3 regions of the Modestobacter lapidis genome follow, and region 1 is predicted to be linked to each of the others. Evidence: riboswitches for the same ligand, from Rfam matches in the RefSeq annotation. Region 1 holds a riboswitch; each other region holds the start of a gene.
The links. Region 1 has a riboswitch for cyclic di-AMP ahead of ACYVG5_RS20870 (LysM peptidoglycan-binding domain-containing protein). Riboswitches for the same ligand answer to the same signal wherever they lie in the genome.

Region 1 (10,098 bases):
TCGTGCGCCAGCGATAGCCGACGGTGTTCTGGTGCGGTGGATCATCCGTTTCTCCGGTGAGGATCCAGTTGCCCGTCGGGTAGTGGGCGGCGACGTGTTGCGCGAGCAGATCGACCAGTGACGGGGCCAGGTAGGCCTGCCGCTCGCTGCCGTACTTGGGTCTGCGAACGTCGATCGAGCCGCCGGGTGCCCGCTGCACCTGCCGGGCGACGGTGAGGGTGCGGCGAAGGAACCACGTCGCCGACCCTGATCGCGGCTGCCTCGCCGAGCCGGAGGCCGGCGAACGCGCACAGCCCGACGAAGGCGCGGAAGGGGCCGTCGGCGGCCCGGAGGATGGCACCGGCGGCCGTCGCTCGGCGGCCATGGCCCGATTGAGCCAGGCGGTCATCTTCCGCCGGCCGTAGAGAGTCTCCGGCGCAGGATGGCGTAGTCAGGGTCGGTGCTGGTCTTCCAGGTCTTGACGGCTCGGAAAGGAGACGCCCTCCTCGCGCAGCAGCGTCCGCAGGCCCTCGGGGGAGATGTCGTCGACCATCCCCTCAGCGACCAGGAAGTCAGCCAGCATCGATAGACTCCAGGTGGAGAACGGCAGCCCATGGTCCCTCGGGCGGGCCAACGCAGCCTTCTGCTGCCGCGCGGACCGCGTTGCTGTACCGGTGACCCGCGTTCAGGCGCGTCAAGCTCATGCGACAGGCGACGCGCGGTCAGGGCATTCGTCCCGGTCACGAGCCGAGGACAACAGACGCGAAGCGGCGCCATGCCTTTCCTCAAGGTTCAAGTCCTGCTCGGACACTCGTACAGCTCGATATCTCGCCCCGGGGATCACAACCAGATCCAGCCGGGCAGGCACCGCCGGGTCGTCGATGTTGGTGACCACGGCGCGCATCAGCGCGGTCACCGCTCGCCCGGCAGATCCAGATCGGTAATCGTTCCCGCCGGATCCCCGGCGCCGCGAGCGGTATGGCATCCAACTTCGATACCGCCCCTCGGTCGAGGAACGTCGGGCTGGTGACCGCGCATGCCAATTCCGCTGGACGGTGAAGCCCACGGTAATCCGTACAACCTGTCGTGTGACCTACGTTACGGCGACAATGCACATATCGGCACGTAACTTTTTGGCTGCGCTCAATCATGAGGGCATGGCGTCGGTCCGCCCAACTCTGCCCACCGGCCGTCATCCGGAGAACTCAGGGCAGGGGTGGGGGACCCACGTTCACGGCGCGTCACGCGCCTCGGGGTGAAGCCGCGCACCGCGGCCGGGCACCGATCGCCCGAACCCGACAGCTCACCTCGCCGGCGGTGATCGGAGAATCACCATGTCCAAGCACCGCGCACCGCGCTATGTCCGCACCAAGCACGTCCTCGCCGGGGTCCCCGTCGCGGCCGGCGCCGCAGTCGTCGGACTCGGCGTCCTGACCTCCCCTGCGCAGGCCACCTCCGCCCACGACGGAGCCGACACCTCCCCGGCCACCGCGGTCGCCGCCGAGGCACCGTCCGGCCACGCCGTCCTGGGCGGCCACTACGCGGTCCGACCCGGCGACACGGTGGCGACGATCGCCGCCGTCCACGGCCAATCGTGGCAGGAGCTGTATCAGCGCAACGTCGGCGTCATCGGCGGCAACCCCGGTCTCATCACGCCGGGGCAGATCCTTACGACCTCCGGTGCCGCGCAGGCCGCGCCAGCCCCGGCACTCCCCGTCGCCGCGGTGACCACGGCCGTCGCGCGCATCTCCAACAGCGCCGGGAACGTTCGGCCGCACGTGCAGGCCGCCGCCGACGCGGTCGTCAGCAGCGTCCCCGGCCTCGGGACCATCGGCGGCACACGCGTCAGCGCGGCCGATCCGGGCGGTCACCCGTCCGGGCTGGCGCTGGACTACATGGTCGGCGTCAACGCCGCCCTCGGCGACGCGGTCGCTCAGCACCACATCGCCCACTGGGACGAGCTCGGCGTGGACTACATCATCTGGCAGCAGCGCATGCTCTCCTCGCCGACCGGCTCCTGGAAGCAGATGGAGAACCGTGGGACCGGCACGGCGAACCACATGGACCACGTCCACGTGAACCACCGGGCGGGCTGAGCCACAGGTGGCAGCCGCCAGCCAGACCAGGCGGTGAACACCTGACGGTTGGCCCTCGGCGGGCAGTGCGGGCTCGAGTCGGGACTCGTACGGGGAGCGACCCCCTACCCCTGTCGGGGTAGGGGGTCGCTCCCCGTCTCGGCTACCGGGCGAGGCATCGAGGCGATCGCCGCGCCTGCGGCGCGCGCTCGACGTGCACGGCGCCTGCTCCCCCGCGAACAACTCGACGGCGTGAGCCGACGCCGGAGCCGCCCTCGTCATGGGCATCCGCCAGTCCCCACGTGGCCGCGATGTTCCACGAGCTCGCCGGCCGTCGATGGCAGGCAACCGAGCGGGACCGGCAGCCACTGACCGTCTTGGGGATGCCCCTCAGGCACTTGTGCACCTATAACCGGCTGTCCGTGGCCGTGTCAAAGTCCCCGCTGGTGGCCATCGAGGAGTCCCCGCTGATGGCTGAGTTCAGCTCGCCGAGCTGGTCACCCATCACAAAGCGTTCGAGTCGCTGAGTTGACCGCGGAGCAGACGGCGTCGTCGATGACCTCGACGGCGAGTGCCTCAGTGCGATCACTTCACCACGACGACACCCGCCCGGACACGCGGGGCTCTGGGATGCGCGCGCTCTTGATCAAGCGTGGAACGACCCGGAGCCCCGCATGTCGCGGGTCGGCTTACCCTCGCGATTGGCAGACGTGGCGGCTGGGCCACTTGAAGGCGCCGGGGCTTGGCTCCTCATCGAGGTGCGAGAACACCGCGTTCACGACCACGGCCCAAGCCGGTCCGCACACGTCTACGACGTCGAAGTGATTGGCGCCCTCCAGCACCGTCAGCTCTACATCGTCTCCGGCGGCGCGCGCAGCCTCGGTGTAGCGGCGGTGAATGTCGTTTCGCCAGTCGGCGTCAAGCGTGCCGATGATCAGATGCTGTGGGACGCCGAGAGGCAGGAGGTGCCGAGGAGACGCGTCGTCGAATCGTTCGGCCGCTTGCTCGGCCGTCTCGACGCCAAGGAGCTGCAGGACATCGTCACGCCCGGCCTGCAATGCAAGGTCGAAGTCGAGCACACCCGCTAGGTCCACCACGCTGTGGATGGGAAGCGGATTCGACATGTAGAGCTCGCTATCCGCTGGCAGCTGGTCGCGTCCGGCCAGCCATAGTGCGAGCGTACCGCCCGAGGAATGGCCCATGGCCACGGTCCGGTCGAGGTCGAGCGGGAACTTCTTGTCGAGTTCGCGCAGGTAGTCCGTGCCGTTTGCGACATCGAGGAAGGTTCCCGGCCAGCCCCCGCCGGGGTTGTTGCGGCGGCTGTACTCCAAGCTCCACGTTGCGACCCCCGCTCTAGTCAGCGCTTCCACGAGCTGATCGGTGTAGGAAAGGCTCCAGCTCGATTCCCATTGGCCTCCGTGCATGAAAACCACGACCGGATAGCCGTCACGTCCCGGAGCGCGCTCGGGGAGCCGTAGGTCGCCGAACGTGAGCGGGCTGTCCCCGTAGAGGATTCGGTAATCCGCTGGCCTGTTCGGGAGCCATTCGATGGTGTCGAGCCCGGTCGGGTTGGAGTATGTCGCTCCGGCGTCGCCGCTCGAGTCGTCGTTGCGCGGACTGGCCGCTGCCGTCAGCGCGTTTGTGCCGGCTAGGAGCATCAGCGCAGTGAGGATAGTGAGCAGCCTTTTTGGAGTGGGTCCGCTTCTCATGGGTCCCTCCGTATGTCTTAGATCACGTCGACGCGGTGGTCCGAGACCGTACCGTCGGTGGGTGGCGCCGGCGAACCGGGAAAGGTTCCGTGGCTGGTTGGCTGGCAATACGCGGGCGAGGGGGACTGCCCCCGGCTGCCTTGCGCACCCTGGCAGTTGAGGCCGGTCGGCGGCGAGCAGGCATGCTGGGCGGACCGACTGCAGCCGAGGAGCCCCGCCACGTCCAGCATCACGCCCTCCCGAACCCGCTCGTTCCGCTGGACGCCTTCTCCCGGACGACTGCTGAGGTTCCTCGGTGGCCTGGCGTTGTGTGCGCTGGCCGTGTGGTTGTCCGTGCAGGTGGAGTTGGGGCTCTCCCCCTGGGACATGCTGCACTCGGGCCTGAGCCAGAGCCTCGGGCTCTCCTTCGGGGTCGTCGTCATGGTGGTGGGGCTCATCGTCCTGGGGCTGTCCTGGGTACTCGGCCAGCGTCCGGGCCTGGGCACCCTGTTCAACGTCGTCGCGGTGGGCTGGGTCCTGGACCGGCTGCTGGAGACCTCCTGGCTCGACGACCTCCCGGCGGCCGACACGTGGGTGCGGGTCCTGGTGCTCGTCGCTGCGGTGGTGCTGCTCGGCTTCGGGAGCGCGCTGTACATCGGCGCCCGGTTCGGAGCCGGGCCGCGGGACAGCCTGATGGTCGCCTGCCACCATCACGGCCTGTCGATCGGCACCGCGCGTGTCGCGATCGAGGTCACGGTGCTCGTGGCGGGGTGGCTGCTCGGTGGAGCACTCGGGCTCGGAACCGTCCTGCTGGCGCTCGCGACGGGGCCGGCCGTGCAACTGTCGTTCCGGCTGCTGGGCCAGGATCCGCCCGCGCGGCGCCGGACGCCGCCGACCGGGCCGGTCGGCGTTCCACCGCGTCCCGAGGGTGCCCGGCCGAAGCCCTGGCGCAGAACGGTTCAGCCGCAGTCGGTCGCGATGGCCCGCACGGGCGAGATGGCCCGGGATGAGTAGCGGCCCGCGTCCCAGGTGAGACACGGGCCGAGCTGCCCGGTGCTAGCACTGCGTTGCCGTCGGCGGGCAGCAGCCTGGCTTACCCGGACCGCTGCTGTCGGCGAGCGATGACGACGAGGGCAACCAGGACGGCGACCAAGGGCGCCCACGACGGCAGCCCGAACGGCCCCAGCAGGAGCGCGGCCACGAAGAGCACGAGCTGGAAGCCGAGCCAGAAGGCCAACAGGATCGTCAGCCAGAACAGCACGGGTCGCTCCGCCTGCATGCGGCGCAGGTAGTGCATCGCTCCTCCTCGGTCGTGCGATCGGTGATGCAACTCGACGCGGCCCCCGCACGTCGGCAGGTCCAGTGTTACTCCGGTCGCCGGGGCACGGCTCGTGCCTCACGTACATCGGCATCGTGAGCTCGCACCTGAAGGTCGCCGTCCGCCAGGCCCCGCGGCATCCCCGGACGCGGAGTGCCGGGTAGAGCACCGCCCTGACGTCATGACCGCCAGAGCGGCACCCAGCCGGGCACCCACTCCGGCGCGCCCGCGATCCGCAGGCCGATCACGACGACGCCGTAGACGAACACCGCGGTCCCGACCGCGACCAGCAGGCGGGTCGATGGTGCCTGGGTCCCCAACCACCCGGTCCACCGCTGGACGTGCCGCCTGGCGAACCCGAGCAGCCGTTCGGCCCAGGCGAACTCCGAGGCCAGCACGACCAGGCCGGCGATGACCGTCAGCCAGCCGGGCCCGGGCAGCGGGACCAGGACCAGGCCGGCGGCGACGACCAGGCCACCGACCACACCGACGCAGGCCCGGTACGCCTGCTCGACGAGCGGGCGGCCCGCCAGCCGCCGCCGCCATCCGATCGGGACCACCCGCCCGCGCGGGCCGGCGTCGAGGGTGGCCCGGTGCTGCGCCATCAGGCGGCGTCCCGGCGGAGGAGCGACCACGCCCCCGCCGCGAGCGCGCCCCCGGACCAGACGGCCAGCACGGCCGCCGCGGACGCCGTCGTCATGTCCGGCTCGCCCAGGAGCAGGAACGTCGCGGCCGAGCCGGGCAGGAGAAGGCTGAGAGCGCTCATCCACCCCACGCCGAACGCCGGCAGCAGGAACGGCAGCACCAGCTGGACGAGGAAGACGGCGGCCAGCGCCCCGGCCGTGCTCCGCAGCAGCAGGCCGGCCCCGACCGCGAGCAGGCCGCCCGCGAGCAGCACGATCGCGATCGAGCCGAGGCTGCCGGCGAGGGCCGGGAACGACAGCTCCATGCGCGGCTGGGCCGCCCAGGCGGCGAGGTCCGCGGCGAGGGCGAGCAGCACCCCAGCGGCCGTCGCGACGGCGACCGGCATCCCGACCCGGGCGGCCAGCAGCACGCCGCGGCGCGGCGTCCACTGCAGCGTCGTCCCGATCGCCCCGGTGGCGTACTCGGGCGTCACCGCGAGCAGCACCAGGACCAGGAGGGCGAACTGCCCGGGGAGGACGGCGATCTCCCCGGCCAGCTGCGCCGGTGGCGCGCCGCCCGGGTCCCCGCCGACGTCGATCCCGAAGGTGAGGCCGAGGCCCACGACCGTGACCGCGGCGGCCAGCAGGCACCACCACGTCGTCCGCACCGTCCACATCCGGGTCCACTCGGCCGCGGCGGCACGGGCGAGGAGGCCGGCCATGCCCGGCTCGCCGGTCCGGGTGACGCTCACGGCAGCACCTGCCCGGTGAGGGCGGCGTCCGCGGTGCCGTACTCGACGCTGGCCCCGGTCAGCGCGAGGTAGGCCTGCTCCAGGGAGCTGCTCTCCTCGGCGAGCCGGTGCACGGCGACGCCGGCCGCCAGCGCCACGTCGCCCACCGTCCCCGCCGGAACCCCCTCGACCAGCAGCTCGCGGTCGTCCAGCCGGCGGGCCTGGAGGCCGTGCCGGGCGAGCGCCCGTTCCAGCCGGTCGACGGCCGGTGTCCGCACCCGCACCTGCCTGGCGCCCTCGCCGTGCAGCACCTGCTCGATCGACGCGTCGGCGATCAGCCGGCCCCGGCCGATGATGACCAGGTGGTCGGCCGTCTGCTGCATCTCGCTCATCAGGTGGCTGGACAGCAGCACGGTCCGGCCCTCGTCGGCCAGCTCCCGCACGAGCCGGCGGATCCAACGGACGCCGTCCAGGTCCAGGCCGTTCATCGGCTCGTCGAACAGCAGGACGGCGGGATCGCCGAGGAGGGCGGCGGCGATGCCCAGCCGCTGCCGCATGCCCAGGGAGTACCCCCGGATCCGCCGGCGGGCCGCCGGACCGAGACCCACCTCGGCGATGACCTCGTCGACGCGGCCGGGCGCGATGCCGTTGCTCCGGGCAGCGACCCGCAGGTGGTCCCGCCCGGTGCGGCCCGGCTGGACGGCGCTCGCGTCGAGGAGGGCCCCGACCTCGCGGAGCGGTTCGCCCAGCTCGGCGAGCCGGCGGCCGCCGATGAGCGCACGCCCCCGCGTCGGGCGGTCGAGCCCCAGGATCATGCGCATGGTCGTCGACTTGCCGGCGCCGTTGGGCCCCAGGAAGCCGGTCACCTTGCCGGGCTCGACGTCGAAGGTCACGTCGTCGACGGCGAGCACGCTGCCGTACTGCTTCGTGAGCCCCTGGACCTGGACCATGGGCGCGGACGGCGCCGCGGTGCGCCCGCGGCAGGAGGAGTGGCCATGATCAGCAGCGTGGCGGTCCCGTGGGGCGGCGCGCCTCACCCCGGGGCGCCGATCCGGGTCCCCCGTGCGGGGGAGCCGCCCGGCGCTCCCGTGGGGGAGTCGCTGGGCCGGCCGGTCGGCCACGATCGGAACGTGGACCCGTTCCAGCAGTTCCGGGCACCCGGTGGTCGCGGCAGGCTGCGGGCCGTGCTCGCCGCCGCGCGTCCCGGCTGGCCCGGGCGCGCCCTCTACCTCCTGCTGAGCCTGCCCCTCGCACTCACGTACGCGGCGCTGTTCGCCGCGCTCGTCGGGTCGGTCGTCCTCGTGGTGCAGGGCGTCGGGCTGCTGCTGCTCCTGCTGCTGCTCGCCGTGACCCGGGGGCTGGCCGGGGTCGAGCGGCGGCTGACCTCCGCCCTCCTCGGCGTCGAGTTGGCGCGCGGCGAGCGGGTGCGCGCCGAGCCGCGGGTGGCCCGGCGGGTGCAGCGGCTCGTCCTCTCGCCCGGCACGTGGCGGGCCCTGGGCTGGCTGGGGGTGCGCGTGCTGCTGGGCACCGCCACCCTGGCCACGCTCTTCTTCGCCGTGGCCGCCGTCGTGGCGCTGTCGGTACAGCCACCGTGGAACCCGCTCACCGCGGTGCCGCTGCTCGCGCTCGTGGTGGTCGTGGTGCTGGTGGCACTGGTGGCCCTGGAGCTGCAGGCGCGCCTCGCCGCCGCCGTGGTGCCCCGGCTTCTCGGCGCGGCGACCGAGCAGAGGATCGCCGCGCTCCAGCAGACCTCGCGCCGCCTCGCCGACCGCAACCGGCTGGCCCGGGACCTGCACGACACCATCGGGCACGCCCTCACCGCCAGCCTGCTGCAGGCCACGGCTGCGCGTCGCACGCTGGCCCCCGGCCGCGACGACCCGCTCCGTCCGGTGCCGACCGACTTCGCCCGCCAGGCCCTCGAGCACATCGAGTCCAACACCCGCACCGCCCTGGCTGAGCTGGACCGCGCGCTGAGCGTGCTGCGCAACGACGACGGACGCAGCGACGGCGCAGGGGTTCCGTCGGGTCAACCCGCCGGCGCAGCGCCCTCGGTGGCCGACCTCGAGGACCTCCTGGCCGGCCTGCGGGACGGCGGCCTGCCGGTCGCCCTCGTCGTCGACGGGAACGTCGACGACGTTCCGGCCGCCCTCGGCGAGCTGGCCTACCGGGTCGTGCAGGAGGGCAGCACGAACGTGCTGCGGCACGCCGGTTGCCCGCTGACCGTGGTGCAGGTCGTGCGCAGCGAGCAGGCGCTCGTCGTCCGGGTGTGCAACGAGCGGGCGTCCTCCCTGGACAGCCGGCCCGGCCCTGGTGGCGGGCGCGGCCTCGCCGGGCTGCGGGAGCGCGCCGACGCCGTGGGCGGCACCCTGGTGGCGGGCCCGACGCCGACCGGTGGCTACGAGCTGTGCGCGACGCTGCCGTTGTGACCGGAGCGCCGCTCCGGCTGCTCCTGGTCGACGACGACGTGCTCGTCCGTTCGGGGCTGCGGGTGATCCTCGAGAGCGAGGCGGACCTGCGCGTCGTCGGTGATGCCGGGACCGGCCAGGAGGCGCTGGACGTGGCGGCGCGCAGCGACCCCGACGTCGTCCTCATGGACGTGCGCATGCCCGACATGGACGGCATCGCCGCGACCGCGGCGCTGGTCGCCCGCGATCCCCGGCGCCCGCGGGTCCTGGTGCTCACCACGTTCGAGGACGACGACTACCTCTTCCGGGCCCTCCAGGCGGGCGCGAGCGGCTTCGCCCTCAAACGGGCCGACCCCGACGAGCTGGTGGACGCCATCCGCATCGTCGCCCGCGGATCCTCGCTGGTGCTGCCCGAGCTGACCCGCCGGCTCATCGCCGCGCAGGTCCCGCGCCGTCGGCCGCGCGGCCCGGCGGCGCTGCCCGACCTGACCGTCCGCGAGGCCGACGTGCTGCGGCTGGTCGCCGGCGGGCTGTCCAACGCCGAGATCGCCGGGCAGCTCCACCTCAGCCGGGAGACCGTCAAGACGCACGTCAGCAGCGTGCTGCTGAAGCTCTGCGCCCGGGACCGCACGCAGGCCGTCATCGCGGCCTACGAGAGCGGCTTCATGGACACCGCCGGCTGATGCCGGCGGGACGCGTCAGCGCAGGATGTCGGTCGCGACGTCGGTGACGATGGCGCGGAAGACGCCGGTGTCGACCTCGTCGTCCACCGTGACGCGGACGATGTCGGCGACCTGCCACTCGCTCGTGGGCCGCACGGTGGCCGCGCGCGCCGCGGCCACCAGGTGCAGGTACCGGATGCGGTCGGCGTCGCAGGCGCGCCGGCCGGGCACCGGGGATCCGGGAAGGGGGCTCATCCGTCGACGGTAGGCAGTCGCTCCCGCGGCCGGCGACGACCACCGCCGTGCGGGGCCGGACCGTTTCGTCCCACGGCTCGCAGCCGTCCCGGCGGCCCCGCCGGTCCCGGCGCCGGCCTCCTGGCGGGCGCAGGGGCGCGGCCTCAGGTTCCGCAGAAGGTCCGGTAGGCGCCGAACTCCTGCGGGGCCGGCGCGGCGTAGCGCTCCAGGCCCGGGCGCTCGTCGTAGGGCTGCGCCACCGCCTCCAGGAGCCGGTCGAGTGGGCCCAGGTCGCCCGTGGTCGCGGCGTCGAGCGCCTCCTCGACGAGGTGGTTGCGCGGGATGTAGACGGGGTTGACCCGGTCCATCGCATCGCCGTCCGG
Region 2 (10,098 bases), on a different contig from region 1:
GACGGCCCGGTCGGGGCCGGTCGGCCTCGGCGGGATGGACGGTGTCGAGGCGCAGCTCATCGGCGTGCGGCAGGCCATGACCGACCTGCTCGACCTGATGACCCGGACCAGGGCGCCGCTGCTGACCCCGCCCGACGCCGGCGGCTGAGATCGCGCGGACGTCACCGGGGACGGGGTGCGCCCGGACGGGTCCACCATCAGCGGAACAGCGGCAAGGAGGCGGAGTGCACGAGCAGGACGGCGCGGGGCCCCGTCTGCCCGCCGGCCTGCCCAGGTCCGCAACCGGACGCGTTCCCCAGTGGGTGATCGACGAGGCCGCCGGACCACCGCCGTCGCCGGTGCCGCCGGAGCCGCCGGTGCCGCCGGTGCCGCCGGAGCCGTGGCGGGCGGGGGCGTCGGCCGCGCAACCACCGCGCCGCCGACGCCTCCGCTCTCGTGGGCCGGCGGCGGTGGTGCTGGTGATCGGGCTCGCCCTCGGCGCCGCGCACCTCGCCGGCCCGGATCCCACGATGCCCGGTTCCGCCACGGTCCAGCAGGCGCTGCCGTACCCGACCCCGGGGATCGGGGCGTCGGCGGAACCGCTGGGTACCCCGCTGCCGGCACCGCCGGCCGGTGGCGTCCACGGGTTCGTCGCCCTGCAGGAGGACGGGGTGACCCCGGTCGGCTACGACCCCTGCCGGCCCGTCCACTACGTCGTCCGGCCGGACAACGCCCCGGTGGGCGGTGAGCAGGTCGTCCGGGACGCGGTCGCGCGGATCTCCGAGGTCACCGGCCTGCAGTTCGTCTACGACGGGCCGACCGACGAGGCGTCGTCCGACGCCCGGGCGCTGTACCAGCCCGACCGGTACGGCGACCGGTGGGCGCCGGTGCTCATCTCGTGGCAGACGGAGGACGAGAACCCGGTGTTCGGCACCGACACCGTCGGCGAGGCGGGCAGCGCCGCGGTGGCCATCACCGGAGAACCGAAGGTGTACGTCACCGGCGTGGTCGACCTGGACGCCGGCGCGTTCGCGGACTTCGTCGCCCGGCCGGGCGGCGTCGCGCTCGCCCGCGCCGTCGTCCTGCACGAGCTGGGCCACCTCGTCGGCCTCGACCACGTGTCGGATCCCAGCCAGCTCATGTACCCGGAGACCCACGACGCCGTCGACTTCGGCGCCGGTGACCTCACCGGGCTGGCCAGGCTGGGCGCAGGGGAGTGCGTGCCCCAGCTGTGAGCGGTCGCCCGGCTGGCGGTCTGCTGTGAACTGCGCCGTCCGGCCCCGCGCCGGGCGTCCGGCGCCGAACGCTGTGGCACTGTCGGAGGTCGGCCGCATCGCGCCGTTCTCCACCCCGGACCAGGACGAGGCACCTTCCAGATGAGCACCGACGGCACCACCCCCACCGGCACCGGCGCGACCGGGTCGACGACGGCGGGATCCCCGGCCCCGACGACGACCGGGCCGGGCACGCCCGACCTGATCGCGTCCCACCCCGGCGATCCGGCCGGCCCCGTGTCCGTCGAGGACGCCGAGCCCGGCTGGATCACCCGGCACACCACGTTGCTCATCACGCTGCTGACCGCCGTCATCGTCGCTGCCGTGGCGGTCACCGGGCTCGTCTACTTCCGCGCGGCGCAGGACGACCGCAACGCCGACACCGAGGCCGCCTTCGCCGAGACGGTCGCCGCGCAGGGAGCCGCCCTGGAGACCGTCGAGTGCGACGGAGACACCTGCGCCGCGATCGTCGGCGGGCAGGCCTACACCGTGCTCGTCCAGGAGGACGAGAACGGCGAGCAGCACTTCGGCGTCAGCGCCTACGTCGGCGACTGATCGCCACCGTCGAAGATGCAGTCGTGCCTGCCAGGACGAGTGCCGGGATCCTGCTCTACCGGCTGAGCCCCGGCTCGGGGTGCGAGGTCCTGCTCGGGCACATGGGTGGGCCGTTCTGGGCCCGCAAGGACGAGGGTTCGTGGTCGATCCCGAAGGGCGAGCACGGCCCGGACGACGAACCCCTCGACGTGGCCCGCCGCGAGTTCGAGGAGGAGCTCGGCTCGCCGGTCCCGGCCACCGACCTGGTGCCCCTCGGCCAGGTGCGCGTGACCAGCGGCAAGCTGCTCACCGTGTGGGCGGCGGCGGGCGACCTCGACGCAGCCGCCTCCCGGAGCAACACGTTCACGATCGAGTGGCCGCCCCGCTCCGGGCGGCTGCAGGAGTTCCCGGAGATCGACCGGTCGGCCTGGTTCCCGGTGGACGAGGCGCGGCGCCGGCTCGTCCGGGGCCAGGTGCCCTTCCTCGACCGGCTGCTCGAGCACCTGCCCGGCTCCGGCGCCCCCGCGGGGACGCCGGAGCCGGGCAGGTGAGGAGTCAGACCAGGCGACGGGCGGTGGTGTAGCCCCACATCGCGTCGACGCTGGTGGTCCGGACGACGTCCCCACTGGTCGGTGCGTGCACCATCAGGCCGTTGCCGATGTACATCCCGACGTGGCCGACCGGGCTGTAGAAGAAGATCAGGTCACCGGGCTGCAGGTCGGCCCGCGCGACCGGGGTCCCCATCGTCGACTGCATCCGGGACGAGTGCGGCAGGTCGATGCCGGCGGCCCGGAAGGCGAACTGGGTCAGGCCCGAGCAGTCGTAGACGTTCGGGCCCGCGCCGGCCCACACGTAGGCCTTGCCCTGCTGGGCGAGCGCGGTGTCGACGGCCACCTGGGCCGCGTGGTTCGGTGCGGCGACCGGCGCCGCCTGGACGGTCGCCGCCGGGGCGGCTGCCGGCGCTCCGGCGGCGGCCTGGGCGGTCAGCGGGGTGAGCACCACCCCGGCACTGGCGAGCAGGGTGATGGCCGCGCGACGGGCGGGACGGGTGGAACGACGAGCAGGGGACGTGCGCATGGTCGTCATGGACGACGGTTTCTCCTTGTTCTCCGCAAACCGCCTACCGAGTTAGCTGACGGGTTCGGGCGGGGAACTCGCCCGGCACGGCGGCACCTGCGTGCCGGTCGCGCTTCACCCCAGTACTGCGGTGGGTCCCCGGTCCGGGGTCAGCTCGGAACTGCTGCTGACGCCCGGTTCGGCGGTGTCCGGCGGGTTGTCGCCACGGACGGCGACGGCTGGGGACCCGACGGACGCGACGACGTTAGGTGACCGGTCGCCCCGGTGAACGGGCACGCAGAGTGACTGATTCGTGGCTTCGAGCGATCTGCTGCCCGGTCCGTTCGACGACTCGCCGGGGCCGACCTCGGGTGATCCCGTGACGCCCGTGACCTGGCAGTCGAAGGTTGCGGAACGGAAGTTGCACGGTGCATCTCGGCGGGTGAGGCGTGCCCAAGCCCGCCGTCACCGGTCGGTCGCAGAACGTGGTCGGTCCGCGATGATCGCTCGTGGCCTGGCGGCGGGGTGGTCGTGGGTGCCTGAGTGATCGGCTGGCGGCTGACAGTAGTACCGTTGTGAGCTGGGCTTTCGTCTTGTGGCGGCACAACCCTCGCGATAGACTTCGAACATCAGTTCGAACGCTGCGGGAGGTGTCATGGGTGAGTTGACCTCGGCCCTGGACGCGCTGGCGGCCGATGATCTGAAGTCGATGTTCGGGCCGCAGCTGCTGGACCGGGCGTCGATGTTGCAGCAGGTGAGGAACCGGATCGATGCCGAGCTGGCGCGCACGGTGCGGGAGTGCGAGCTGACCCAGGCGCCCGAGCACGACGGGCTGAAGACGATGGCGTCCTGGGGGCGAGGTCACCTGCGGCTGTCCTCGCAGGCGGCGTCCCGGCTGGTGCACTCGGGTCGGGTGTTGGAGCAGCTGCCGGCGGTGGCGGCGGCGTTCGCCGCGGGTGAGGTGACCGCCGAGGCGGTGGCGGTGATCGCCCCGGTCGCCACGTGCGAGCGGTTGGCGGAGGCCGCTGATCAGGGTGTGGATGTGGCGGAGGTGGATGCGGCGCTGGCGCTGGCGGCGGCGACCCAGCCCTTCGACACGCTGCGGGGGTGCGTGCAGCGCTACTGCGCCGCCCTCGACCCCGACGGCCCCGAGCCCGACCCCACCGAGGGCCGCCGGCTGGCCATCGCCAAGCACGCCGACGGCAGCATCACCGGCCGGTTCTACCTGGATGCCGTCGGTGGGGAGAAGTCGAAGGACCGCCCCCTCCCCACGCCTCGCAAGCTCGGCGCGGGCCCCTGGGGGTGGCCGTTGCAGTGGCCCGGCGGCAGGGGCCCGGCGCGAGCTTGCGAGCGGTGGGGGGCGGCCGGGTCCTTTCAGCGTTCCTGCGGAGGGTGAAGCCGCACGTGGTCCTCAACCTCGACGTCGATGACTTCGCCGACCCGGCCACCGGTGCCGGCGCTGCGTCCACCGGCTTCGGAGCGTGCATCTCCGCCGAGCGGGCCCGGTGGCTGGCCTGCGACGGCAGCATCTCCCGGATCGTGATGGGTCCCGACGGCGTTCCGCTGGACCTGGGCCGGGACCACCGCGTGGTCACCCCCGCCCTACGGAAGGCCGTCGAGCGGCGCGACAAGGCCTGCGTGTTCGCCGGCTGCAACGCACCGACCTGGTGGTGCGATGTGCACCACCTCATCCACTGGGTCCACGGTGGCGAAACCAACCTGACGAACTCAGCGCTCCTCTGTGAACGCCACCACACCAAGGTCCACCACGGCTTCCGCGTCGAACGACCACCCGACGGCCGATGGCGCACCTACCGCCCCGACAACACCGAGATCATCATCGGACCACGCCGGTAGCTGAGCCGGCGCGCGCCCCGCTACGGATGCGTGGGTAACTCGGTCAGAGCGTGCGATTCTCGTCTTCGATTCCGCGGGTGAGGGTCGGTGTCGAGTGGTAGGCAGGGGATGGTCCCGGCACCTCGTTGTGGCTTCGGACCGGCGTCCGGTCAGCAGGCCACACGTCGACGGCCCGGAACGAGTAGCCGTCCTGCTCGGCGGCCTCGAAGGTGAACTCAACGGGCCCGCCGGCATCGAGAGTCCTGTACCCGGAGACGAGGACGGCCGAGAAGTGGGCCCAGCAGCCGCCCGGAGTGTCCGCGGAGTCGAGAACTCCCCATCCCTTCTCGGCATGCCACACGCGGACCTTCGCCCGTGACGTCATGCGGCCCAGTATCGCGGGCGGCTCGCTCCGAACGGTCAGGCAGCGCTGATCAACCGGCCCGCCGGCTCCCGGGTGACCCGGCTGGCCCGCACGGCGTGCGCCAGCGCCACTTCCAGGTACGGCAGCAGCACCGGGTGGCGCCGTCCGTGGCCGAACACCGCCAGCGTCCGCGCGAACAGCTCGTCGCGGGTCATCCCGTTCCCGCCCCGGCACAGCGCGACCATCGCGTTGCCGATCTCGTCCGGATGCACGTGCTCCAGCGGCCGCTCGGCGCTGGACGACTGGCGGCGGAACCAGGTCCACGTCGCCGGGTCCAGCCCCGTCGGCCAGCGGAACTCCGCCGCCGGGTCCGGCAGCAGCGCCAGGATCGACTCCCGCCGCGCCTCGTTCACCCGGGCCACCCCGAACGCCCCCGCGGTCAGCCGGGCCAGCCGGTCGCGGTGGATCGGGCCCTCCGCCGCGATGCCGGCGGCCAGCACCCGACGAACCTGCCGCGCCACGTCCGGGTCGGTCAGCCGGCGGAACGCCCGCGGCGCCCCGGCCGGCGCCGGTGTCCACGGCACGAACGGACGCTCGCCGGCCAGCATCGCCGGCGGGACCGCCGGCCGGGCGGTCACCCGCACCGGCACCGCCGCCGACGGATCCCCGTCCGAACCGGCCGCGGCGGGGAAGACCCGGGCCGCCGGCGGCTCGACCACCAGGGGAGTGGCGGCCGCCGCCGGCAGCGGCGGCAGCGGCGCCGCCGGCGCCGGGGAGACGGCGCTCTCGACCGCCGCGACCAGCCGGTCGAGCACCGCCTCCCGGTCCGCCAGCCACGACGGCAGCCACACCCGCTCGACCGCCGGCCAGCCCCGCCGCCGCAACGCGTCGACCGGCGTTCCGACGCGGTCGGTCACCGTCGACCGGACGGCCTCCGCCGGGCCGTCGAGCAGCACCGCCAGCACCGGGGCAGCCGGCGCCGCCGGACGGGCCACGGTGAGGTCGAGGCGGAAGTCCGACCGGCCGACGTCGGTGCGCACCACCAGCCCGCGCTCCCGCAGCGCGGCCGCGACGTCGTCCCGGTGGGCGTCGGGCCGACCAGACCGGGGCGCGTCGTCGGCACCCGACGCCGCCAGGTCGAGGTAGGCCCGCAACTGCCGGACGCCGAGCGCCGACGTCTCCTCCGGCCGCAGCTGCTCCGGGTCGAACGACGCGTAGACCACCACCTGCTGCCGCGCCCGGGTAGCGGCGACGTTGAGCCACCGCTCGCCGCCGGCGCGCGCCAGCGGGCCGAGGTCGCCGGGCACGCGGCCGCCCTCGGGTGCCGAGCAGCCCAGCGACAGCAGGACGACGTCCCGCACCAGGCCCGGCGCGCCCTCCACGTGCGCCACGACGAGCGCCGCCGAGTCCAGCGCCTCCGTCAGCCGGTCGTCGCCGGCGTCGCGCAGCAGCCGCTCGATCAGCCCCCGCTGCTGGCGGTGCAGGGTGACGACGCCGATCGAGGGCACCCCGTCGGGCTCGGCGTCGAACCGCCGCCGCACCTCCACGACCACGGCCCGGGCCTCGGCCGGATTGGTGCCGGGCAGCGTTCCGGACCGGTGGAACGTCCCGGGCACCCGCACCAGCGAGACCGCGCGTCCTCCGGCCGGTGACGGGACCGAGGAGATCCGGCCGCCGTAGTGCTGTGCGTCGCTGAACGCGACGAGCGCCTCGTCGGCGCCGCGGTGCTGCCAGGCCAGCTCCAGCACCGGTACCCCGGCGCGCAGGCACGCGTCGAGCAGCGTCTCCGCGGGGTCGGTGGCATCCGGCGGAACCGGTGGAGGCTGCCGGTCGTCCCCGGCCACCACGGCCGTCCTCGCCCGGCCGAGCGCACCGATCGTCTCGGCCACCCGCAGCCGGGACGCCCCGTCGAGCACCACGAGGTCGAACAGCCCGGCGGCCGCCGGAAGACAGCGGGCGACCGACTCGGGGTCGGCCAGCACGCAGGGGAACCCGTCCGGCCCCGGACCGGCCGGGGCGCCGGCAGGATCGGCGGCGCGGGCGGCCAGTGCCGCGACCACGGAGGACCGGGCGGCCGCGGAGGCGGCGGGGAACCGGCGGGCCGCCGCCTCCTGCGCCTCCGCGTCGGCCGCGCCCAGACCGGTCGCTGCCTGCCGTTCGGCGAGCGACGCCCCGGCCAGCCCGCGGTCGAACGCCGCGACCGCGTCGACGGCCGGCACCGTGCCGTGCAGCAGGTCGGTCCGTGCCGCGTCCAGACCGGCCGAGTGCAGCAGCCCCAGCCCGGTCAGCAGCTCCCGCCAGTGCCGCAGGGACGGCAGGCCGTAGGTGTCGATGGCCCGCCCGTCCCGGGTGGCGGCCCACCGCTCGACCAGCCCGTCCTCGCCGGCCCACGCACCCAGCTGTGCGGGGACGGCAGCGCAGGCGGCGGACAGCGCGGCGACCGCGTCCCGGGCGGCGGCGACCGCCGCGGCGGTGGTCACGTCGCACGACGGCGCGGCGGCCAGGAAGCGGCGCAGCGGGCCGGTGAACGGCGCTGCGCTCCCGGCGGCGGCGGCGGCGAGCCGGCGCACCCGGGCCACCTGGCGCTCGGCGAGAAACGGGTCGACGAGCGGGTTCCAGTCCGGCGGGACCTGGAGCCCGGGCAGGCGGGCCGCGCGGGCGGCCAGCGCACGGGCGGCCGTCCGGGCGGCGAGGAGCTGCCCGAGCAGCGCCGGCAGCTCGGCCGGCGCGACGCGCGCGCCGTCGGCCAGCGCCGGAGCCAGCTCGTCGAGCACCGCGGAGAGCCGTCTCGTCCGGCCGAGGAGCCCGGACGCCGCGGCGGCCCGGGCCGCGTCGGCCAGCTCGTCGAGCGGCAGGCCCAGCGCCGCCGGGACGGCGACGTCCAGGCCCGGGTGCCCGGCCGCCACGAAGGCGTTGACCGACCGGAGCAGGGCATCGGCGGGTGCTGCCCACTCGGCCCGGGCGACCTCGTCCAGCACGGCGAGCGGCACCGGCGGGCCGTCCACCAGGTCGGCCAGCACGGCGCCGAGGACGTCCAGCTCGTCCGCCGTCCGGACCGCGGCCAGCACCCCGGCCAGCGGCCCGGACGAGGGCAGCCCGTCCAGCGCCCGGTCCACTGCGACGACCGCCGACTGCACCTCGACCGGATCGACGTCGGGCCGGTCCAGGAAGCCCCACGGATGGGCCGGCCGCGGCCCGGCGGGAGCGGCGAGCCGGGGAAGGGCGGCGAGCACGTCCCGGATCGCCCGGACGGTGCGCACCGATGCGCTCCGGGCGAACGACGTCGGGACGGGCAGCACCGGGGCGTCCGGGTCGGCGGGCAGCATGCCGGTGCGGGCCGCGTACAGCGAGAGGCCCGCGGAGTTGGGCTCGTGCAGCCGCCGGGCGTACCCGGCCAGCCGGTGGCGCAGCTCGCGCAGCTCCCCGGCCGCGTCCGACCGGACGTCCGCGGCGGCCCCGGGCAATGCGGGCAAAGCGGGCAACGGTGCCCGCCCGGGCCGCAGGTCGGCGACCAGCGGTCCCAGCCCGGTCGCTGCCAGCCGCTCGGCGAGCACGTCCAGCTCGGCCCGGGGCGCGACGACGAGCACGCGCCGCCGGTCGGCGACCGACCGGGCGACCAGGTTCGCGAGGGTCTGCGAGGTGCCGGTGCCCGGGGCGCCCGCCAGCACCACGGTGTGCCCCGCGGTGGCCGCGGCGATCGCGCGCAGCTGGGTGGCGTCGGCGGGTAGCGGAAGGGTGGCGGCCAGCTCGTCCAGCTCGTCGTCGGCGGGCACGGTGGGCGCGGGCCCGGGGACCGGTCCGGGCCGGTCGTGCATCAGGTGGGCCACCAGCGGCACAGCGGTGAACTCCGCCCAGTGGGCGTCGAGGTCCGCCCACAGCGGCGTCGGCGCCGAGGGCAGCACCGCCAGCTCGGCGGTGGGCTCGACCCGCAGCGGGAGGTCCGCGGCGGCCAGCGCGTCACGCACGGCGGACAGGACGGCGCCGGCCGGCGCCCCCTCGTCGCTCAGTGCCGCCGGCCACGGCGGGCGCCCTCCCGAGCGCCGGCGCAGCGCGGCGAGCAGGCGCGGATCGAGCCGGCTCCGGTCGGTCGGGTCCAGCGTCAGCGCGTAGGCGCCGGTCGAGGGGATCGCGGTGAGGGCGGCGGGCAGCAGCAGCAGCGGCGCGCGCCGCGGGCGACCGTCGACGTCGGCGACCACGCTGCCCAGCACCAGGAACAGCCGGTCGCCGCCGGGCCCGGCCGGCGCGGCGGCGGCCAGGGACCTCAGCAGCTCCGGGTACGCGGCGCCCGCGACGTCGACGTGCACGCCGGCGTGGCCGGCCAGCAGCTCGGCCAGCTCCCCGGGCGGCAGCTCGGCGGCGTCGGCGTGGCCGCGCTCCCGCTGCAGCGCGCCCAGCTGGTCGGCGGGCAGCAGGGTGACCGCCGTGCCCCCGGAGATCCGGTCGCCCAGGGCCGCGAGCACGCCGCCGGGCACGGTGAGGGCCAGCCGCAGGACGGGCGCGGGGGCGGTGCGGGGATCGGCGTCGACCAGGTCGGCCTTCCACCGTTCCACCCGGGCGGGCGCCGCGGTGCGGCCGTCACGGTCCGCCTCGCGCCCGGGCCGCTGCTGGTCGGCCGGCCTGGCCGCTGCGTCGTCCCCGGGCCCACGGCCGGGCAGCGGCCGGACGCCGTCCAGCCGGGCTCGGTGCACGTCGACGACGCCGACGACCCGCGCCGCGTGCCCGGTCAACCAGGCGGCCTGCGGCGTCCGGTGCAGGTCGCCGAAGGTGGCCGGCTCGGCGTCCGCGGTGAGCATCGTGGGATCGACCAGCTGGACCGCCCCGGACTCGACCAGCTCCACCAGCCCGTCGACAGCGGTGATCGCCGTCGCCTCCGCGCACGTCGGCGTCCGCCAGTAACCGAGGAACGCGTGGTTCTCGGCCACCCACAGCAGGGGGCGGATACCGGCCTGCTCGAAGGCGGCCGCGACGACGACCGCGGTGTCCAGGCAGCTCCCCACCCGGTCGTCGAGCACCTCGGTGGGCGTGCGCACCCGCTGCGGGGTACCGGCCCAGTCG
Region 3 (10,098 bases), on a different contig from region 1:
GTCAGCCGAGCGGCGTCCTTCACGTTCGGGACGACCAGGCCCCGCGGTGTGGCGGCCGCGATCCCGAGGTTCACCTGCCCCTTCAGCACGATCTCCTGGGCCGCGTCGTCCCAGGAGCTGTTGACCATCGGGTGCCGGCGGGCGGCCAGCACCACCGCCCGGGCGACGAACAGCAGCGGGCTCACCGTGAGCCCGGCGAACTCCGGCCGCTCGGCCAGCCGGCCGCGCAGCTTCATCATCCGGGTGACGTCGACGGTCAGGAACTCGGTGACGTGCGGCGCGGTGAACGCGCTGGCCACCATCGCCGCCGCGGTGTGCTTCCGCACCCCCTTGATCGGCACCCGCGTCTCCCCCGGGCTCTCGGTACCGGAAGCCCGCTCCGGGGTGGGTGCGGCGGGGGCCGCCAGGGCGGCGTCGACATCGGCGCGGGTGATGACGCCGCCCGGCCCGCTGCCGGGGACGGTGGCCAGGTCGACGCCGAGGTCCTTGGCGTACTTGCGCACCGGCGGCTTGGCCAGCGGGCGCAGCGCGCCCCGGCCGGGGTCGCGGGCGACGGACGTCGCAGCCTCGGCCGCGGCGGCCGCGGCGGCGTTCGCCTCCGCGGCCCGGCCGACCTCCAGGCCGCCGTGCCGGACCGGCTTGGTGGTGGCATCGGGCGCGGTCGCCAGCAGCGGCGGCCGATCGGGGCCCGAGCCGTGGTCGGCCTCCGCGGGCGCCTGCGGTGCGGTGGCCCGGGCGGCGACGGCGGTTCCGGACCGGCGCGGACGGCGCTTGGCCTCGGTGGTGCGCGGGCCGTAGCCGACCAGCACCGAGGTGCGGCCACCGGGCGCCGGGCCACCGATCAGGCCGGCCTCGACCGCCTCCTCGGCCGGCGCGGACGCCGGCGGCGCCGCTGCCGGTGCCGGCCCGTCCCCGCCGACGTCGATGGTGATGATCGGCGCGCCGACGTCGACCGTCGTCCCGACCTCGTGCAGCAGTTCGGTGACCGTGCCGGCGAACGGGCTGGGCAGCTCGACGGCGGCCTTGGCCGTCTCCACCTCGCACAGCGGCTGGTTCACCGTGACGGTGTCGCCCACCGCGACCAGCCAGGAGAGGATCTCGCCCTCGGTGAGGCCCTCGCCGACGTCGGGCAGCGTGAACTGGCGCAGCCGGCCCATCAGAACGCCAGCGAACGGTCGACGGCGTCGAGCACCCGGTCCAGGTCGGGCAGGTACTCCTCCTCGAGCTTGGACGGCGGGTACGGGGTGTCGTACCCGCCGACCCGCAGCACCGGCGCCTCCAGGGAGTGGAAGCAGGTCTCGGCGACCCGGGCGGCGATCTCCGCGCCCAACCCCAGGGTCAGCGGCGCCTCGTGCACGACGACGCAGCGGCCGGTGCGGCGCACCGACTCGAAGACCGGGTCGAGGTCCAGCGGCGACAGCGTGCGCAGGTCGACCACCTCCAGCGAGCGGCCCTCCTCGGCGGCGGCCTCGGCGGCCTGCAGCGCCGTCTTCACCATCGGTCCGTAGGCCAGCAGGGTCACGTCGTCGCCGCCGCGGACCACCCGGGAGGCGAACAGCGGCCCGGGAGCGGCGTCCAGGTCGACCTCGGCCTTCTCCCAGTACCGCCGCTTGGGCTCCAGGAAGATGACCGGATCGGGCGAGGCGATGGCCTGCTGGATGCCCCAGTAGGCGTCGACCGGGTTGGAGACGGCGACCACCTTGAGCCCGGCGGTGTGCGCGAAGTACGCCTCGGGGCTCTCGCTGTGGTGCTCGACCGCGCCGATGCCGCCGCCGAAGGGGATCCGGACGACGATGGGCATCGGCAGCTTGCCGCGCGAGCGGTTGTGGATCTTGGCCACCTGGGTGACCAGCTGGTTGTAGGCGGGGAACACGAACCCGTCGAACTGGATCTCGCACACCGGGCGGTAGCCGCGCATCGCCAGGCCGACCGCGGTACCCAGGATGCCGGCCTCGGCCAGCGGGGTGTCCACGACGCGGTCCTCGCCGAAGTCCTTCTGCAGCCCGTCGGTGATCCGGAAGACCCCGCCGAGCCGGCCGATGTCCTCGCCCATCAGCAGGACCTTCGGGTCGTCCTCCATCGCCCGGCGCAGGCCGAGGTTGAGCGCCTTGCCCAGGGCCAGCTTCTGCGTCATGACTCGACTCCGGTCTCGTTCCGCTCCTCGGTCGACAGCACGGGTCGCCTCCGCGGTCGTTCCGCTCCTCGCTCGCTGGCGCTCGCTGCGATGCTCGCTCCCTGTCGGCTCCCGGCATCTCCCTGCGATGCTCGCTCGACCGTCGCCTTCGTGGCGCTCACTCCCCCGCCTCCTCGAAGCCCTCGTGGTATGCCACGAACTCGGCCCGCTGCCGGGCGAGCTCCGGGGTCTGCTCGGCGTAGACAGAGTCGAAGATCTCCGTGCCGGCCGGCGCGGGCATCTCCACCGTGCCCTTCCTGATCCGGGCGGCCAGCTCGTCCCCCTCGGCGTCCACGCCGTCGAAGAACGCCGCGTCGGCGATGCCGCTGCGGGACAGGTAGGCCTTGAGCCGGGCGATCGGGTCGCGCAGCTTCCACTGCTCCAGCTCGCCGCCCAGCCGGTAGCGGGTGGGGTCGTCGGAGGTGGTGTGCGCGCCCATCCGGTAGGTGAAGGCCTCGATGAAGGTCGGGCCCTGCCCCTCGCGGGCGGCCGCCAGCGCGGCCCGGGTGACGGCCAGGACGGCGAGCACGTCGTTGCCGTCGACCCGCACGCCCGGAAAGCCGAAGCCGGCCGCCCGCTGGTACAGCGGGACCCGGGACTGCCGCTCGATCGGCACGCTGATCGCGTACTGGTTGTTCTGGCAGAAGAAGACGACCGGGGCGCTGAAGGCCGCGGCCCAGATCATCGCCTCGTTCACCTCGCCCTGGCTGGTCGCGCCGTCGCCGAGGAAGGCCAGCGCGGCGTGCTCGGCGCCGTCGCGCTGGAGGGCCATGGCATAGCCGGTCGCGTGCAGGCACTGCGCGCCGATGACCACCGTGTAGAGGTTGAGTCCGGCCGCGATCGGGTCCCAGCCGCCCATGTCGACGCCCCGGAACAGGCTGATGACGTGCAGCGGGTCGACGCCGCGGGTCCAGGCGACGCCGTGCTCGCGGTAGGTGGGGAAGGCCATGTCGCCGGCCTCCATGGCCCGGCCGGCACCCACCTGGGCGGCCTCCTGACCGAGCAGGGAGGCCCAGATGCCCAGCTCGCCCTGCCGTTGCAGCGCGGTCGCCTCGACGTCCCAGCGGCGGACCAGGGCCAGGTCCCGGTACACGGCGCGCAGCTCGTCGTCGGAGACGTCGATCGAGTACTCGGGGTGCTCGACCCGCTCGCCCTCGGGCGTGAGCAACTGGACCAGATCCGGTTGGCCGGGCAGGTGGGGGGCCTGGGCCCCGGGTACCGGGTCGACCACCTCGGTGGCCTGCTGGAGCGCCGTCATGCCGATCTCCTCGCCGTCTCCCGGCCCGGGGTCACCGGGCACCGGTCATGGACGTCCTGGGCGCCGGGGTGTGGCACCGCTCACACCATGGTGACACGCACGAGCGCCCTGTGGAGAAGATCACTCCTCCCGCGAAGTGCACAACACCCCGTCCAGGAACTGAGCAGGATGCTCGGTCGGAGCCCCAGTCGACGTGGCAGACTGAGCGCCGTGCCCGCTGCCGGCGATCAACTGGATGCCACCGACGCACGCCTGCTGCTGGCCCTCTCCCGCGACCCGCGGACGACCGTGCTGGCGCTCTCGCAGCAACTCGGCCTGGCCCGCAACACCGTGCAGGGGCGGCTGGCCCGGCTGGAGGCCGGCGGGGCGCTGGCACCCTTCGAGCGCCGGGTGCGGCCCGAGGCGCTGGGATACCGGCTGGGCGCCTACGTCACCGTGCAGGTCGTGCAGCGCAGCCTCACCGACGTCAGCGCCGCGCTCGCCCAGATCCCGGAGGTCCTGGAGGTCACCGGGCTGTCCGGGGTGGCCGACCTGCTCGTCCAGGTCGTCGCGGTGGACGCCGACGACCTCTGGCGGATCTCCGAGCAGGTGCTGGCTCTCCCCGGCGTGCAGCGCACCGACACCAACCTGGCGCTGCGCCGCTTCGTCGACCACCGGATGACCCCGCTGCTGGAGCGCGCCGCCGGGTCGGCGCCCGCTGCCGGTGAGTGACCCGGCCGGCGTCGTCAACCTGCTCGGCGAGCAAGGGCCCGCTATCGGCCCCTTCCAGCCCAGGTGTGGCCGCTGAGCGGGCAACGCCCGGCCCACCGACGGACCGGCTCCGTTTGCCCGGCGACGAGGTGCGGGTAGACCCCGGCATGGCCAAGCGGACACCGGTGGGCACCTTCGGCAAGGGACGACGGGGGATCAGCACCCCCGGCTGGGCACTGCGCGGAGCGGCGGCCGGCGCGGCCGGCTCGACGGCGCTCAACGCGGTCACCTACCTGGACATGGCCGTCCGCGGCCGCGGCACCAGCTCCACGCCCGAGCAGACCGTCGAGGCGCTCGCCGCGAAGGCACACCTCCCGATCCCCGGCGAGGGCGATACCCGCGACAACCGGGTGCAGGGGCTCGGCCCGCTCACCGGGCTGGCGGCCGGGGTGGGAGTCGGCGTCCTGGTCGGGCTGGCGCGCGCCACGGGCTTCCGCTCCCAGCCGCTGGTCGGGACGCTGCTCACCACCGCCGGCGTGCTGGTCGCGGCCAACGGCCCGATGACCGTCCTGGGCATCACCGACCCGCGCACCTGGTCGGCGACCGCCTGGATCAGCGACCTGGTGCCGCACCTGGCCTACGGCGCGGTGGTGAAGACGACGATGGACGCGTTCGACCGGCTCTGAGCCCGTCCGGTCAGCGCCAGCCGGCCTCGTCCACGCCCCCGGGCACGGGAGCCGCAGGGTCGTAGGGCGTACGGGTGAAGACGAAGGTGGCCAGGTCCAGGTGGTCGGGCGCGATCTGCAGCGTCTCGCCCGCGTAGTAGCCGTCCAGCCCCACCCAGGTGCCGTCGGCCCGCGGCGAGAACCGGCTGGCCCGCCCGGTGCGCCCCGGCAGCGGGCCCAGGTGCAGCAGCCCACCGGCCGAGGCGCGCAGCACGTGCGGCGCCGGCCCCCAAAACCAGACGCCGAGCAGATCCAGCGCCACCGGCGCGGACGACGGCGTCCAGGCCTCGACCACCCGCGGCTCGGCGGCCCGCAGATCGGCCAACAGACCGGGGACGAGCGGCTCGACACCGCTGGTGGTGTTGGTCATCATCACGCCACCGGTCTGCTCGGCCCGGTCCACGAACACCCCGGCCAGGAAGCCCGGCATCGAGCCGCCGTGCCCGACCAGCGTCTGCCCGTCGACCCGCAGCACCTGCAATCCCAGCCCGTAGGCCGACCAGCCCGGCGCGGCGGAGTCGACGCCGGCCGGCACGGTCATCTCCTCCAGCGTCGCCGGCGAGAGCACGTCACCGGTGTCGCCGAGCAGGAAGGCGGCGAACCGGCCCAGGTCGGCCAGGGTCGCCCACAGCTGGCCGGCGGCGGCCATCGCGCCGGCGTCGTGCTCCGGTTCGGACAGGACGACGTCGGCCCACGGGTGGACGGCGGCGCCCGAGGCCGCGGCGCCGGCCGGGCGGGGCGTCGTCCGGGTCATCCCCAGCGGCGCGAGCACCTCCGCGCCGACCACCTCCGCCCACGGCCGGCCACGGTGCCGGGCGACGAGCTCGCCGAGCAGGCCGAATCCGAGGTTGGAGTAGTGGAACCGGCGGGCCGCCCCGAGCACCACGTCGGCGGCACCGAGGCGCAGCTCCTCGAGCGAGCCGCCGGGCACCCGCTCCCACCAGCCGCCGGGGCTCTCCGAGGTGGCACCGGCCAGGTGGGACAGCAGGTGGCCGACGGTCCGGTCGCCCAGCGGGGTGCCGGGCAGGTGCCGCTCCAGCGGGTCGTCGAGGTCGAGCCGGCCCTCGTCGCGCAGCCGGAGCACCGCCACCGCCGTCACGGTCTTGCTGATCGACCCGATGCGGTACTGCACGTCGGTGTGCGGGTCGGCGACCGCGCCACGGCCGGCGGACCAGGCCAGCCCGCCGTCCCGGACCACGCCGGCGACCAGGCTGGGCGCCCGGCCCTCCCGCTGCACGCGGGCGGTGCGGGCCAGCAGCGTGCGGGCGGTGGTGGGCAGCACCGGGTCGGCCATCCCGCGAGGCTATCCAGCCACCGGCGCGGCCCCCGCGGCCGGCAGCCGGCCGGTGCGCTGCGCCCAGCGCTCGAACCACACGGTGGTGAACGGCGGCACCGAGGCCGCCAGCGCGAGCAGCGCCGTCCCCGGCGACCAGCGCAGCACCCGCCAGGTCAGCAGGGTGACCGCGACGTAGGCGACGAACACCGCACCGTGGATCGGGCCGGCCACCTGCACGCCGACCTCCGAGGTGCCCAGCACCCACTTGACGAACATGCCGGCCAGCAGCAGGGCCCAGGAGACGGCCTCGGCCACGGCGACCACGCGGAAGGCACCGGCGACGGTGCGGGGCTCGGTCAGGGAGCTCATCGGTTCCTCAGGTGTCGGGGGCGACGGGGTGACTCCGACGATCCTGCCCGGTAGGGCTGTGTGACGTGGCTCGCGTCCGGTGCAGGTCGTCGCGGTCGGGACGCGGCCGTGCCCCGGCCGCCGAGAGGCGGTCGGGGCACGGCCATTCGTTGGAACGGCCCGGTTCAGCGGCTCGCCGCGAGCCTGCGAACGGGAGTGGTGCGGCCTCCCTGCAGGGTCCCGCCGCGAGCGTGCGAGCGGTGGGGGGCAGGAAGGTCCTTCCTCAGCCGGCGATCCGGCGCATGGCGGTGATGCTGCCCATGACGTCGATGCTGACCACCTTCACCACGGAACCCGACGTCGGGGCGTGCACCATCTGGCCGTTGCCGATGTAGATGCCGATGTGGCTCACCGGGCTGTAGAAGGCGATCAGGTCGCCCGGCTGCAGCTCGGCGCGGGACACGGCCCGGCCCATCGTGGCCTGGATCCGGCTGGAGTGCGGCACGGAGATCCCGGCGGCCTTGTAGGCGTACTGCACCAGGCCGGAGCAGTCGAACGAGCCTGGCCCGGCGGCGGCCCAGACGTAGGGCGCGCCGCGCTTGCCCATGGCGGCGTTCACCGCGGTACCGGCCGCCGAGCTGCTGGCCACCACCGGGGCGGACGGCGCCGGCACGGAGCCGCCGCGCGTGGACCGGCTGGCGGCGGGCGCCTCGCGGTCGGTGCGGTCGATGGCGGTCGAGCGGGCCGCGGCAGCGGCGTGCGCCTGCTCGGCGAGCTGCCGCGCCCGCTCCCGCTCCTGCGCGCTGAGCCGGTCGTACTGGGCCTGGTACTCGGCGATCTGCGACTGCAGGTCGGCCTGCTGGGCCGCCACCCGGTCGAGCTGGGCCGTGGCCTCGGCGGCGGCCCGGTCGGCGGCCGCCTTGCTCGTCGCGGCCGTCTCGGTGGCCTGCTGGGCCGCCCCGAGGATGCCGTTGTTGTGCTGGGCGATGGTGTCCAGCGTGCCGATCCGGTCGAGCAGCTCGTCGGTGGACTCGCTGGTCAGCATCGCCTGGAGGGTGCTCAGCTGGTCGCCGGTGTAGGCGCTGCGGGCCACCTCGCGGACCTTGTTCCGGGCCTCGGCGACGGCGGCGTCCGCGGCGGCGACGTCCTCGGCGGCCTTCGTGGCGGCGGCCTGCTGGGCCTCGAGCTGCACGCGGGCGTCGTTGAACTTCTCGGTGACGACCTCGAGGTCGTGCCCGCGGGCGGCGACGAGGGCCGCGGCCTCCTGGGAGGTGCCCGGCGTTTCGGGAACGGCGTGCGCGGTTAGGGGAGAGAGCGCGACACCGGTGGCGGCGACGAGGGTGACGAGCACCCGTCGGCCGGTGAAGACCCGGCGGCGGGCAGGCATGCGGGAACTCGCCATGTTCGGCGGGTGTTTCCTTTCTTCCACGTGCCGCCTACCGAGTTAGCTGACGGGTTCGGGCGGGAAGACGCCCGGCATCCCGGCTCGGTCGAGCCGGGGTGCTTCACCCCAGTACTGCGGTGGGTCCCCGGTCCATCTGGCCAGCAGGGAGCACTGGCACGGTGGTTCGGCGGCGCCCGGTCGGTTGTCACCCGGTAGGTGACGGAACGACCCGTCCGGACGGGCCGACGATAGGGCCGTGATGCGCTTGTGACAAACGGCGCGGGTCACTTTGTGCAGAAACTCCGGGGGTGCGCCGCGACACGCTCACCGTGAGTGACAGGCTCGCCGGGTACGGGGATGGCACGGCGCGAGTTCCCCCTCGGGCTGCTCCGTCGGATGGCCGACACGCGACCTGACCTGGCGCTCGAAGCCTGCCCCGACTGTCGGCCGGCGAGGCCGAGGCGCATGCCGTGCACCCCCGGTGCAGGCCCTCCGGCACTCCCCCCGCAGGCCCGGGGTGTGGCGATCTGCACAGCGGTGCCGGGGCGCAGCCCGGGTGGGGTCTGCTGCAGCGGGTCGGGCCGGGCACGGGACGATGACCCGCATGCCGAGCCCCTCGTCCTCCGCCGGAACCGCGGCCCGGTACGACGTCGTCGTCGTCGGCGGCGGGCACAACGGCCTGGTCGCGGCCGCCTACCTGGCCCGGGCCGGCCGGTCGGTGCTGGTGCTCGAGCGGCTGGACACCCTCGGCGGCGCCGCGGTGAGCAGCCGGGTGTTCCCGGGGGTCGACGTCCGGCTGTCGGCGTACTCCTACCTGGTCAGCCTGCTGCCCGACCGGATCGTCAGCGACCTGGCGCTGCCGCTGCGGCTGGTCGACCGGGCAGTGGCCTCGTACACGCCGGTGCGGCGCGGCGGGCGCGACACCGGGCTGCTCGTCGAGCGCGCGGAGGGCCCGGCGACGGCGGCCTCGTTCCGCGACCTCACCGGCTCCGATACCGAGTTCGCCGGCTGGCAACGGTTCTACGGCCGGCTGAGCACCCTCGCCGAGGACCTCGCCCCCACCCTCACCGAGCCACTGCCCACGCGGGCCGAGCTGGCCGGCCGGCTGCGCGACCCCCAGCTGTGGCACGACCTGCGCGAGCGCCCGCTGGCCGACGTGGTGGGTGAGCACCTGACCGACGACGTCGTCCGGGGCATGGCGCTGACCGACGGGCTGATCGGCACCGCCGCCGACCTGCACGCCGCCGACGGCCTGGCCGGGCGCTGCTTCCTCTACCACCTGGTCGGCAACGGCACCGGCCGCTGGCGGGTGCCGGTCGGCGGGATGGGCGCGGTCAGCGGGGCGCTGGCCACCGCGGCCCGCGCCGCCGGCGCCGAGCTGCGCACCGGGGCCACCGTGACCGCTCTCGAGACGCGCAGCGACGGCGTCACCGTGCACTGGACCGACGCCGGCGGAGGAGAGCACGCCGCCGACGCCGGGCACGTGGTTGCCGGCTGCGCACCCCCCGTGCTCGCCGCGCTGCTGGGCGACCCGCCGGGCACCCGTCCCTCCGGCTCGCAGCTGAAGATCAACATGGTTCTGCGCCGGTTGCCGGCGCTGCGCTCGGGCGCCGACCCGGCCACCGTCTTCGCCGGGACCGCCCACGTCGACGAGGCCGCCGGCCAGCTCGACGCCGCGTACGCCCGGTCGCGGGCCGGCTCGCTGCCCGACGTCATCCCGTTCGAGGTGTACTGCCACTCGCTCACCGACCCCTCGATCGTCGGCGACACCGGGCTGCACACGCTCACCCTGTTCGGCCTGCACACCCCGGCCGAGCTGTTCGCCGCCGACAACGCCGGCACCCGCGACGAGGCGGTGCGCCGCGTCCTCGCCCAGCTCGACGCGCACCTGGCCGAGCCGCTGACCGACTGCCTCGCGCTGGACGCCGACGGGCGGCCCTGCCTGCAGGCGTCCTCACCGCTGGACGTCGAAGCGGCGCTGGCGATGCCGGGCGGGCACATCTTCCACGGCGACCTGTCCTGGCCGGTGGCCGACGACCCCGCGCAGGCCGGCACCTGGGGCGTCGCGACGGCGTGGCCGCGGATCGTGGCCGCCTCCTCCGGCGGGACCGTGCGCGGCGGTGCGGTCAGCGGGCTGGGCGGGTTCGCCGCCGCGCAGCACCTGCTCGGCCGAGGTTGACCGCGGGCTCCCGACGGGCGGGACCGGTCCGCACCTGGTGGCATGGGCCGGTGCGCGGGGCGTGG

Region 2: it holds a riboswitch for cyclic di-AMP, as region 1 does, so the genes downstream of both, ACYVG5_RS15230 (C40 family peptidase) here and ACYVG5_RS20870 (LysM peptidoglycan-binding domain-containing protein) in region 1, are expected to answer to the same signal.
Region 3: it holds a riboswitch for cyclic di-AMP, as region 1 does, so the genes downstream of both, ACYVG5_RS10375 (C40 family peptidase) here and ACYVG5_RS20870 (LysM peptidoglycan-binding domain-containing protein) in region 1, are expected to answer to the same signal.

Annotation. Positions count from the first base shown of each region.
Region 1 is NZ_BAAGVS010000035.1:14,661-24,758, reverse strand. It holds gene ACYVG5_RS20875 (hypothetical protein) at 431-562, opposite strand; cyclic di-AMP (ydaO/yuaA leader) riboswitch at 1,167-1,311, shown strand; gene ACYVG5_RS20870 (LysM peptidoglycan-binding domain-containing protein) at 1,314-2,075, shown strand; gene ACYVG5_RS20865 (alpha/beta hydrolase) at 2,744-3,763, opposite strand; gene ACYVG5_RS20860 (YczE/YyaS/YitT family protein) at 4,097-4,756, shown strand; gene ACYVG5_RS20855 (hypothetical protein) at 4,836-5,039, opposite strand; gene ACYVG5_RS20850 (TIGR02611 family protein) at 5,240-5,665, opposite strand; gene ACYVG5_RS20845 (hypothetical protein) at 5,665-6,435, opposite strand; gene ACYVG5_RS20840 (ABC transporter ATP-binding protein) at 6,432-7,364, opposite strand; gene ACYVG5_RS20835 (sensor histidine kinase) at 7,410-8,840, shown strand; gene ACYVG5_RS20830 (response regulator transcription factor) at 8,837-9,502, shown strand; gene ACYVG5_RS20825 (hypothetical protein) at 9,518-9,736, opposite strand; gene ACYVG5_RS20820 (protein adenylyltransferase SelO) at 9,880-10,098, opposite strand, start outside.
Region 2 is NZ_BAAGVS010000016.1:55,584-65,681, forward strand. It holds gene ACYVG5_RS15210 (hypothetical protein) at 1-148, shown strand, start outside; gene ACYVG5_RS15215 (matrixin family metalloprotease) at 225-1,214, shown strand; gene ACYVG5_RS15220 (hypothetical protein) at 1,356-1,808, shown strand; gene ACYVG5_RS15225 (NUDIX domain-containing protein) at 1,832-2,338, shown strand; gene ACYVG5_RS15230 (C40 family peptidase) at 2,343-2,873, opposite strand; cyclic di-AMP (ydaO/yuaA leader) riboswitch at 2,890-3,034, opposite strand; gene ACYVG5_RS15235 (DUF222 domain-containing protein) at 3,499-4,239, shown strand; gene ACYVG5_RS15240 (HNH endonuclease signature motif containing protein) at 4,236-4,700, shown strand; gene ACYVG5_RS15245 (cold-shock protein) at 4,744-5,064, opposite strand; gene ACYVG5_RS15250 (AAA domain-containing protein) at 5,100-10,098, opposite strand, start outside.
Region 3 is NZ_BAAGVS010000007.1:74,510-84,607, reverse strand. It holds gene ACYVG5_RS10410 (dihydrolipoamide acetyltransferase family protein) at 1-1,157, opposite strand, end outside; gene ACYVG5_RS10405 (alpha-ketoacid dehydrogenase subunit beta) at 1,157-2,134, opposite strand; gene pdhA (pyruvate dehydrogenase (acetyl-transferring) E1 component subunit alpha) at 2,292-3,431, opposite strand; gene ACYVG5_RS10395 (Lrp/AsnC family transcriptional regulator) at 3,642-4,142, shown strand; gene ACYVG5_RS10390 (hypothetical protein) at 4,289-4,807, shown strand; gene ACYVG5_RS10385 (serine hydrolase domain-containing protein) at 4,818-6,140, opposite strand; gene ACYVG5_RS10380 (DUF3817 domain-containing protein) at 6,150-6,491, opposite strand; gene ACYVG5_RS10375 (C40 family peptidase) at 6,754-7,857, opposite strand; cyclic di-AMP (ydaO/yuaA leader) riboswitch at 7,889-8,054, opposite strand; gene ACYVG5_RS10370 (phytoene desaturase family protein) at 8,459-10,033, shown strand.